DNA from 4 places in the Mixta intestinalis genome. Region 4 is predicted to be linked to each of the others. Evidence: predicted binding sites of a transcription regulator. Region 4 holds the regulator's gene; each other region holds the start of a gene.
What was found. The regulator PurR, encoded in region 4, represses purine synthesis genes. The targets are predictions, from matches to a motif close to CANGCAAACGTTTGCNTG.

Region 1 (2,206 bases), 1.3 Mb from region 4:
TAATTCAGGCCGCGTTGCAAATGAAGAATGTAACGCTGGGTGCGGCGCTGGAAAGGGAAGGATCGTCGCTGCTGGGCGTTGACGCTGGCGAACTGGCCGGGGTGGGCAAAACGGGTGTAACAGTGCAAAGCGATCTGAATGCGGTAAAAGATGATTTTGATATTTTCATCGATTTTACCCGTCCGGAGGGAACGCTTACCCACCTCGCATTCTGTCGTCAGCATGGTAAAGGCATGGTGATTGGCACAACCGGATTTGATGAGCCTGGAAAGCAGGCTATCAGTGAGGCTGCCTCCGATATTGCGGTTGTATTCTCCGCCAATTTTAGCGTGGGGGTAAACCTGTTACTGAAGCTGCTGGAAAAAACGGCGCAGGTAATGGGCGACTATGCAGATATAGAAATTATTGAAGCTCATCATCGCCATAAAGTTGATGCTCCTTCGGGAACCGCGCTGGCAATGGGTGAGGCTATTGCGGGTGCGATGAACTGGAAACTTGATGAGCATGCGGTTTATGCCCGTGAAGGGCATACCGGCGAGCGTCAGCCACATACTATCGGTTTTGCTACCGTCAGGGCTGGCGATATCGTAGGGGAACATACCGCTATGTTTGCTGATATGGGCGAGCGTATCGAGCTGACCCACAAGGCTTCAAGCCGAATGACTTTTGCTAATGGCGCGATTCGCGCTGCCAGGTGGTGTGCTGGCAATAAATGCGGGTTATTTAGCATGTCCGACGTGCTTAACCTTGAAAACTAAGGGCGAATACAGTTCTTACTGAAACTAACTTAGCTGTAATTACTTGTATAAAAAAGGGTTTTTTATTGCCCTTTTTTATTTATTCATAAACAGGGGTTTGGTGTGTTTTTTCACATTTAAACTGTAAAACTCCTGGTTATTGTCTTGATGTTATGTTGCGTTAAGCCAAATTTGACCATTTGGTCCACTTTTTCACTCCTCCGTTATCGTTTTCCATCACTTTTTGTCAGGCAACCGTTTTTCTTACCCTCTACATTGTGTTTTTCATGGTGAATAATCCTCTTTTGGCTTCAGTGCGCCAAAAATAGATAAAAAAATAGCTTTTTAAGGTAGACAATCCGCAGGTCGGTCATTAGAATGCGCGCAATTTGCCAAAAATCGACCGTTCAGGCGGTTTTTGCATTGATTCAGTCGTGCTTTATGAATTAATATGCAAATATTATGACTGTTTATTCCCTGGAGGACGTTTTGAATAAGTCAGCGATTTTGGTTCTGGAAGACGGAACCCAATTCCACGGTCGGGCCATTGGGGCTACAGGTTCGGCGGTGGGGGAGGTAGTTTTCAATACTTCAATGACCGGTTATCAAGAAATCCTCACAGACCCTTCCTATTCCCGCCAGATCGTCACTCTTACTTATCCCCATATCGGTAATGTTGGCACCAACGCCGCTGATGAAGAATCTTCACAGGTACATGCACAGGGGCTGGTCATTCGCGATCTGCCGCTGATCGCCAGCAACTATCGCAGCGAAGAAGATCTCGCCTCCTGGCTGAAACGCAACAATATCGTGGCGATTGCCGATATCGATACGCGTAAATTAACCCGTCTGCTGCGCGAAAAGGGCGCTCAGAACGGCTGCATCATTGCGGGCGATACGGCGGATGCGCAGCTGGCGCTGCAAAAAGCACAGGCATTTCCTGGTCTGAAAGGCATGGACCTGGCGAAAGAAGTTTGTACGCGCGAAAGCTACAGCTGGCTGCAGGGCAGCTGGACGCTGGCAGGGGAGCTGCCAGCAGCAAAAACAGAAGCCGAACTGCCTTACCATGTGGTGGCTTACGATTACGGCGTAAAACGCAATATCCTGCGAATGCTGGTGGATCGCGGCTGCCGTCTGACGGTCGTGCCTGCACAGACACCGGCGGAAGAAGTGCTGAAAATGAATCCGGACGGCATCTTCTTATCTAACGGGCCTGGCGATCCGGAACCGTGCGATTATGCCATCCGCGCTATTCAGCGTTTTCTGGAAACGGACATCCCGGTTTTCGGCATCTGTCTGGGACACCAGCTGTTAGCGCTGGCCAGCGGAGCTAAAACGGTAAAAATGAAATTAGGCCATCACGGCGGCAACCACCCGGTGAAAGACCTGGATAACAATACTGTGATGATCACTGCGCAGAACCACGGTTTCGCTGTAGATGAACACTCATTACCTGACAGACTGCGTGT
Region 2 (2,206 bases), 1.6 Mb from region 4:
CTGGCAGTGGGAAATATAAAACGCCACCCCGCAGGCAGGATGGCGTTGGCAGAATAAAAAACCTTTTCGTCAATCAGTAGAGCAGACGCGCCCGAATCGTGCCCGGAATCGCCTTCATCAACGCCAGCGCCCTGTGCGCCACATCCTTCTCCGCATCAATATCAATGACCACATAACCCATAACCGGCGTGGTTTGCAGATACTGCGCGGCAATGTTGATGCCCTGCTCGGCGAAAATCTGGTTAATTGCCGTCAGCACGCCGGGACGGTTTTCATGGATATGCAGCAGGCGGCTTACCTGTTCGCCATGCATTGGCAGCGACACTTCCGGGAAGTTAACCGCCGACAGCGTAGAGCCGTTATCGGAATATTTCGCCAGTTTTCCAGCCACCTCAATACCGATATTTTCCTGCGCTTCCTGTGTGGAACCGCCGATATGCGGTGTCAGCAGCACGTTATCAAACTCGCAGAGCGGAGAGATAAAAGGATCGCTATTCGTAGCAGGCTCTTCCGGGAAGACGTCAATTGCTGCACCAGCAAGATGTTTGCTGCCCAGCGCCTGGCAGAGCGCCGGAATATCCACTACGGTGCCGCGTGAGGCGTTAATCAGCAGCGATCCGGGTTTCATTAGCGCCAGTTCTTGCGCGCCCATCATATTTTGCGTAGAAGGCGTTTCCGGCACATGCAGGCTGACCACATCGCTCATGTTCAGCAGATCGGAAAGATGCGCTACCTGGGTTGCGTTGCCCAGCGGCAGCTTGTTTTCGATATCATAAAAGAAAACGTGCATTCCGAGGCTTTCCGCCAGCACGCCCAGCTGCATACCAATATGGCCATAGCCGATAATGCCCAGACGTTTGCCACGCGCTTCATAGCTGCCCGCCGCCTGTTTATTCCAGACGCTGCGATGCGCTTTTGCATTCGCTTCAGGTACGCCGCGCATCAGCAGCAGCAGCTCGCCAATGACCAGCTCCGCCACTGAACGGGTATTGGAAAAAGGCGCGTTAAACACCGGTACGCCGCGTTTTGCCGCCGCGTCCAGATCGACCTGGTTGGTGCCGATACAGAAGCAGCCTACAGCCGCCAGTTTCTCTGCCGCAGCAAAAATTTCTTCAGTCAGCTGAGTACGGGATCGAATACCGATAAAATGCGCATCACGGATGGCATCTTTCAGCGCATCGCTGTCGAGCGCGCCTTTATGATATTCAATATTGGTGTAACCTGCCGCGCGCAGATTATCCAGCGCGCTCTGGTGGACGCCCTCCACCAGCAGAAACTTAATTTTGTCTTTCTCCAGTGATACTTTTGCCATTTCCCGACCCTATTTTACGGACTTCAGATGGGGCTGTAATAAGCCAGCCTTCTGCCAAAATAACAAAATCTACGCGAGCGGCAACACAGCCGATTGCCTGCATATCAGCATGGCTGCATGGAGAGTGAGACGGATACAACAGATTATGGTACGAATATAAAGCCAGGCAGTATGATAGCGCGCCGGGGGATCTTTATGTGACATAAGTCACTAAATTACATCCAGCTAAGAAAAGATGATTTTCGCTGAGAAATAACTGGCGCGCTAACGCGCCAGAAAGATCATTTAGTGATGGTTTTTACGCCATCCGCACCGCCAATCAGCGCCACATCCGCGCCGCGCGCGGCAAACAGGCCAACGGTCACCACGCCGGGCAACGCGTTGATGGTGCGCTCCAGCTCGGCAGGGTTAACGATGCTGAGATTATGCACGTCAAGAATAATGTTGCCATTATCGGTAATGACGTTCTGACGATACTCCGGCTGACCGCCCAGTTTCACCAGTTCACGCGCCACGTAAGAACGCGCCATCGGGATCACTTCAACCGGCAGCGGAAAGCGGCCCAGCACATCCACCTGCTTGGAAGCATCGGCGATACAGATAAATTTATCCGCCACTGCTGCGACGATTTTCTCACGCGTCAGCGCCGCGCCGCCGCCTTTAATCATCTGCATCTGCGGGTTAATTTCATCCGCGCCGTCCACATAGACCGCCAGCGAATCCACTTCGTTGAGATCGAAAACGTGGATCCCCAGGCTCTTTAACTTCTGTGTAGAAGCTTCAGAGCTGGAAACCGCGCCCTCAATCTGATGTTTGATGGAGCCGAGCGCATCAATAAAGTGAGCGGCGGTGGAACCCGTTCCCACGCCAACAATGGTGCCCGGCGTGACATAG
Region 3 (2,206 bases), 2.3 Mb from region 4:
ATCGCACGGCGGTTTAACGGCTCGCGGGATACAATGCGCACGCCGGAGGCGGCGATAGTACCGAACATGACAATGGTTGCGCCGCCTAACACCGGTTCTGGAATATGCTGCACGAATCCGCTTACTGCTGGAAATAAACCGAGAACGATCAGCATTAATGCAACAACGAAGCCGACATAACGGCTGGCAACGCCGGTTAGCTGAATAACGCCATTATTCTGTCCAAAGCAGGAGTTTGGAAAGGTGTTGAACAGCGCAGAAACAAAAGAGTTAAAACCGTTCGCTAAAACGCCGCCTTTCAGGCGTTTCATATAGAGCGGGCCACTGACCGGCTGCTCGGAGACATCTGAAGTTGCGGTAATATCGCCAATGGTTTCCAGCGAGGTGACCATAAACACCAGCATCAGTGGAATCAGCAGATTCCAGTCAAAACCAAGTCCGTAATAGAGAGGCATCGGTACTGCGATAATGGCACTGTTGGGCGCAGCAATATTTTCCGGCAGCATATCCAGTACCCAGGCCAGCAGATAACCTACTGCCATGGCGATAACCAGCGAAGCCACGCGTAAATAAGGGTTACGCTGGCGATTAAGCAGAATAATTACTGCCAGCACCACGCCCGCCAGCAGCAGGTTTTTCGGCGCGCCAAAGGTATGATCGTTCATTGCGGCAAAGCCGCCGCCGATAGAGGTTAATCCCACCTGAATGAGCGACAGGCCGATAATCATTACCACGATACCGGAAACCAGCGGTGTGATAATACGGCGCGCCAGATGCAGCACGCGTGAGAGTATCATCTCGGTACAGGATGCTACCATCAGCGTACCAAACAGCGCCGCCATCATTGTCGGTACATCCGCACCGCCGTTTTTCAGCGCCAGGCCGCCCATAATCAACGGCGTAACGAAGTTAAAACTGGTGCCCTGAATGGAAAGCAGTCCCGATCCAACCGGCCCCCAGGTCTTGATTTGCAGTATTGACGCTACGCCGGAAGCAAACAGCGACATGCTGATAATATGCTGTGTATCCTGAGCTGGTAGACCAAGCGCCTGACAGATAAGCAGCGCAGGCGTGATTACCGCCACGAACATGGCCAGCAGATGCTGACCGGCGGCGAAAAGCGTTTGCGGCAGCGGCGGGCGGTCTTCCAGGCGATAAATGAGTTCGCTCTTTGGCGTCGTAGCGGTAGCAGACGGGGCGATTTCGTTAGGGCTGACGGACATAATGAAGGATCCCTGAGAAACAAAGTGGCGATTGTAATTCACTGCCTGGCAAAAGCAATCGTTTGCCAGGCTGCATAACGCCTTTAACGCGTTTTATTTATTCTGGATCAGAAAAGCTTGAGCGCCCGGTTTCAGGCGTTGGTATAGCGATCGGTTTCAGGCAGCCAGCGCTCAATCAGCGCCTGAGCCTGTTCCGGGTAATGCTGATGGATATGGCGGGCTATGCGCTGTACCTCTGGTATCAACGCCTGGTCGCGTAGCAGATCGGCCACTTTAAATTCAGCGTTACCGGTCTGGCGTGTCCCAAGCAGCTCGCCGGGGCCGCGTATTTCCAGATCGCACTGGGCGATAACAAAACCGTCGTTGCTGTCACGCAGCACCTGCAAACGCTTTTGTGCCGTTTTGCTCAGAGGAGATTTATAGAGCAGCACGCAGTGGGAGGCGACGGCACCGCGTCCCACGCGCCCACGCAGCTGATGGAGCTGAGCCAGGCCAAGCCGCTCCGGGTTTTCGATAATCATCAGGCTGGCATTGGGGACATCCACGCCAACTTCAATCACCGTGGTAGCAACCAGTAGCTGTAGCTGTCCCTGTTTGAAGGCCTGCATGACGTCCTGCTTTTCCTGCGGCTTCATACGCCCATGCACCAGGCCAACCTGTAAATCGGGCAGCGCCAGCTTTAGTTCTTCCCAGGTTGCTTCCGCCGCCTGCGCTTCCAGCAGATCGGATTCCTCAATCAGGGTGCATACCCAATATGCCTGACGGCCTTCGCTCTGGCAGGCGCGCTTTACACGCTCAATAATCTCTGCCCGCCGCGTATCAGGAATGGCCACGGTGGTCACCGGCGTGCGTCCTGGCGGCAGTTCGTCGATGGTAGAGGTATCCAGGTCGGCGTAGGCGGTCATTGCCAACGTGCGCGGAATGGGCGTGGCGGTCATAATCAACTGATGCGGATGAAAGCCCTGCTCCTCGCCTTTTTCCCA
Region 4 (2,206 bases):
TGGAACTCCTTATTACGACGGAAGTCTTTAACGGCGTCTGGGATGCGCTGGCGGATGGACGCGTGGATGTGGCGATTGGCGCTACCCAGGCCGTTCCGGTTGGCGGACGCTTTGCCTTTCGGGATATGGGCGCGCTGAACTGGCGCTGTGTGGTCAGCGCCGGGCATCCGCTGGCGGAAAAATCAGGTTGCCTGGAGGAGGATGATATTCGCCCCTGGCCTTCGCTGGTACTGGAAGATACCTCGCGTGCCTTACCGCGCCGTACCACCTGGACGCTGGATAATCAGCGGCGGCTGGTGGTGCCCGACTGGGAAAGCGCCTTTGATTGTCTGCGCGCCGGGCTGTGTGTCGGTATGGTGCCCGGTCATTTTGCCGCGCCGCCGTTGGCATCAGGCCTGCTAAAAGAGATCTCGCTGCCCGATCCTTTTCCAGACAGCCACTGCTGCGTCAGCTGGGCAGAACAAAGCGGCTCGCCCGCGCTGCGCTGGCTGCTGGATTATTTAGGGGATACCGAGACGTTAAATCGGGAGTGGTTGCGGGAAGAGCAGGTTGCTCAGGAGAAGGTGCTCTCCTGAGCAGGAACAATTAACGGCGATAGTCGCGGAACGGACCGTCGATAACCGAGCGACGCTCGATCAGCGTAGGATGCACTTCAATGGTGTGCGATACCTCGCGTTTGTTGACGATACGATCTAACAGCATATCGAAGGCGGCCTCGCCCAGCTGCTCTTTTGGCTGATGCACGGTAGTCAGCGCTGGCGTGAAATAGCGGGCGTTGCGTACGTTATCGTAGCCGATGACCGAGATATCCTGCGGTACGCGCAGGCCCATCTCATCTGCTGCGCAAATGGCGCCCATCGCCATAATATCGCCGCCGCAGAATACTGCGGTGGGACGCTGCTTTTGCGCCAGAATCTGCTGCATGGCGCGATAGCCCGATTCCGGTTCGAAGTCGCCCTGTACGATCCATTCATCGCGTACGGTAACGCTGGCTTCGTTCATCGCCTTCATAAACCCGGCCAGTCGTCCGCCGCCGGTGTTGCGCTCCATCTGTCCGGGAATAACGCCGATGTCGCGATGGCCACGCTCGATCAGATAGCGCCCGGCGATATAGCCGCCTTCAAAGGCGTTATCCAGCACGGTATCGGTAAAATCACCGCGTGATTCGCCCCAGTCCATGACTACCATCGGAATGTTGCGGTTCTCCTCAAGCATTTTTAACAGCGCTTCAGGGTATTCAGAGCACATAACCAGCAAACCATCCACGCGCTTTTGCGCCATCATCGACAGGTAAGCCTGCTGTTTTTGCAAATCGTTATGGGCGTTGCCCAAAATCAGGGTATAGCCCTGTGCGAAACAGCGCGTCTCTATGGTCTCAATAATTTCAGCAAAATAGGGCGCTTCGCTGGAGGTCGCCAGCAGGCCAATCGACTTGGTGTGGTTAACTTTCAGGCTGCGCGCTACCGCGCTTGGTGAATAGTGTAGTTCCTTGATTGCTGCCCACACTGCTTCACGGGTATCTTCCGCGACAAAACGGGTCTTATTGATGACGTGTGATACCGTCGTGGTAGAAACGCCGGCACGCTTCGCGACATCTTTGATTGTTGCCATTAAAAAATAACTCCTGCGCCTATCATAACAGGTTGATAAGCCTGATGTTAAACGTTTGCGTCCCCATAGCGTAATTCAGCGTACCTGGCGATTGTCGTTATGCTGGCTGAGGTACGTCTGGCGGGCGGGACGTCTTTATAAAAAGGGACTAACAGCGGCAGTTGACCGCTGTTGCGCAACGCAAAGCGGGGATTCTACCAAGCTGGCGCAAAGAAAACGAGATTTTTACCGACGAGTATGGGAAAATCAATCCCTCATTTTTTTTGTGGTTAATAAGGGAGGGCGGATTGAGCACGGATTTGAAGCTGGCATTATGTACCGCCGCCGCAGCGCTGTCGTTGATTCTTGCGTTCAGCCTCACTGCTGCAACGCATTAGGGAAAAGCCTCAGTAATAAAAAAAGCCTGTCATCAGACAGGCTTTTTTTATTGCGCAACTGCTTAGCGAACGGTTCTGGGCGTCATCACCCGGCGTGCGCCAACATAATGCCGCTGCCAGTAATCATCGCTCAGCTGGCTAATCTGAATATCTTTACCGGTACGCGGTGACTGAATAAAGCGCCCGTTACCGAGATAAACACCAACGTGATCGGCAGC

Region 1: a site for PurR is predicted at 986-1,003, ahead of carA (glutamine-hydrolyzing carbamoyl-phosphate synthase small subunit). Genes of this name have one in related genera too.
Region 2: a site for PurR is predicted at 1,395-1,412, ahead of serA (phosphoglycerate dehydrogenase). Genes of this name have one in related genera too.
Region 3: a site for PurR is predicted at 1,275-1,292, ahead of C7M51_RS17155 (nucleobase:cation symporter-2 family protein). Genes of this name have one in related genera too.

What each region holds. Positions count from the first base shown of each region.
Region 1 is NZ_CP028271.1:4,679,060-4,681,265, forward strand. It holds gene dapB (4-hydroxy-tetrahydrodipicolinate reductase) at 1-758, shown strand, start outside; gene carA (glutamine-hydrolyzing carbamoyl-phosphate synthase small subunit) at 1,227-2,206, shown strand, end outside.
Region 2 is NZ_CP028271.1:2,853,180-2,855,385, forward strand. It holds gene C7M51_RS13135 (5-formyltetrahydrofolate cyclo-ligase) at 1-19, shown strand, start outside; gene serA (phosphoglycerate dehydrogenase) at 74-1,312, opposite strand; gene rpiA (ribose-5-phosphate isomerase RpiA) at 1,594-2,206, opposite strand, start outside.
Region 3 is NZ_CP028271.1:3,681,248-3,683,453, reverse strand. It holds gene C7M51_RS17155 (nucleobase:cation symporter-2 family protein) at 1-1,223, opposite strand, end outside; gene recG (ATP-dependent DNA helicase RecG) at 1,355-2,206, opposite strand, start outside.
Region 4 is NZ_CP028271.1:1,249,740-1,251,945, forward strand. It holds gene punR (DNA-binding transcriptional activator PunR) at 1-575, shown strand, start outside; gene purR (HTH-type transcriptional repressor PurR) at 586-1,611, opposite strand; gene cydH (cytochrome bd-I oxidase subunit CydH) at 1,911-1,988, shown strand; gene C7M51_RS05920 (C40 family peptidase) at 2,051-2,206, opposite strand, start outside.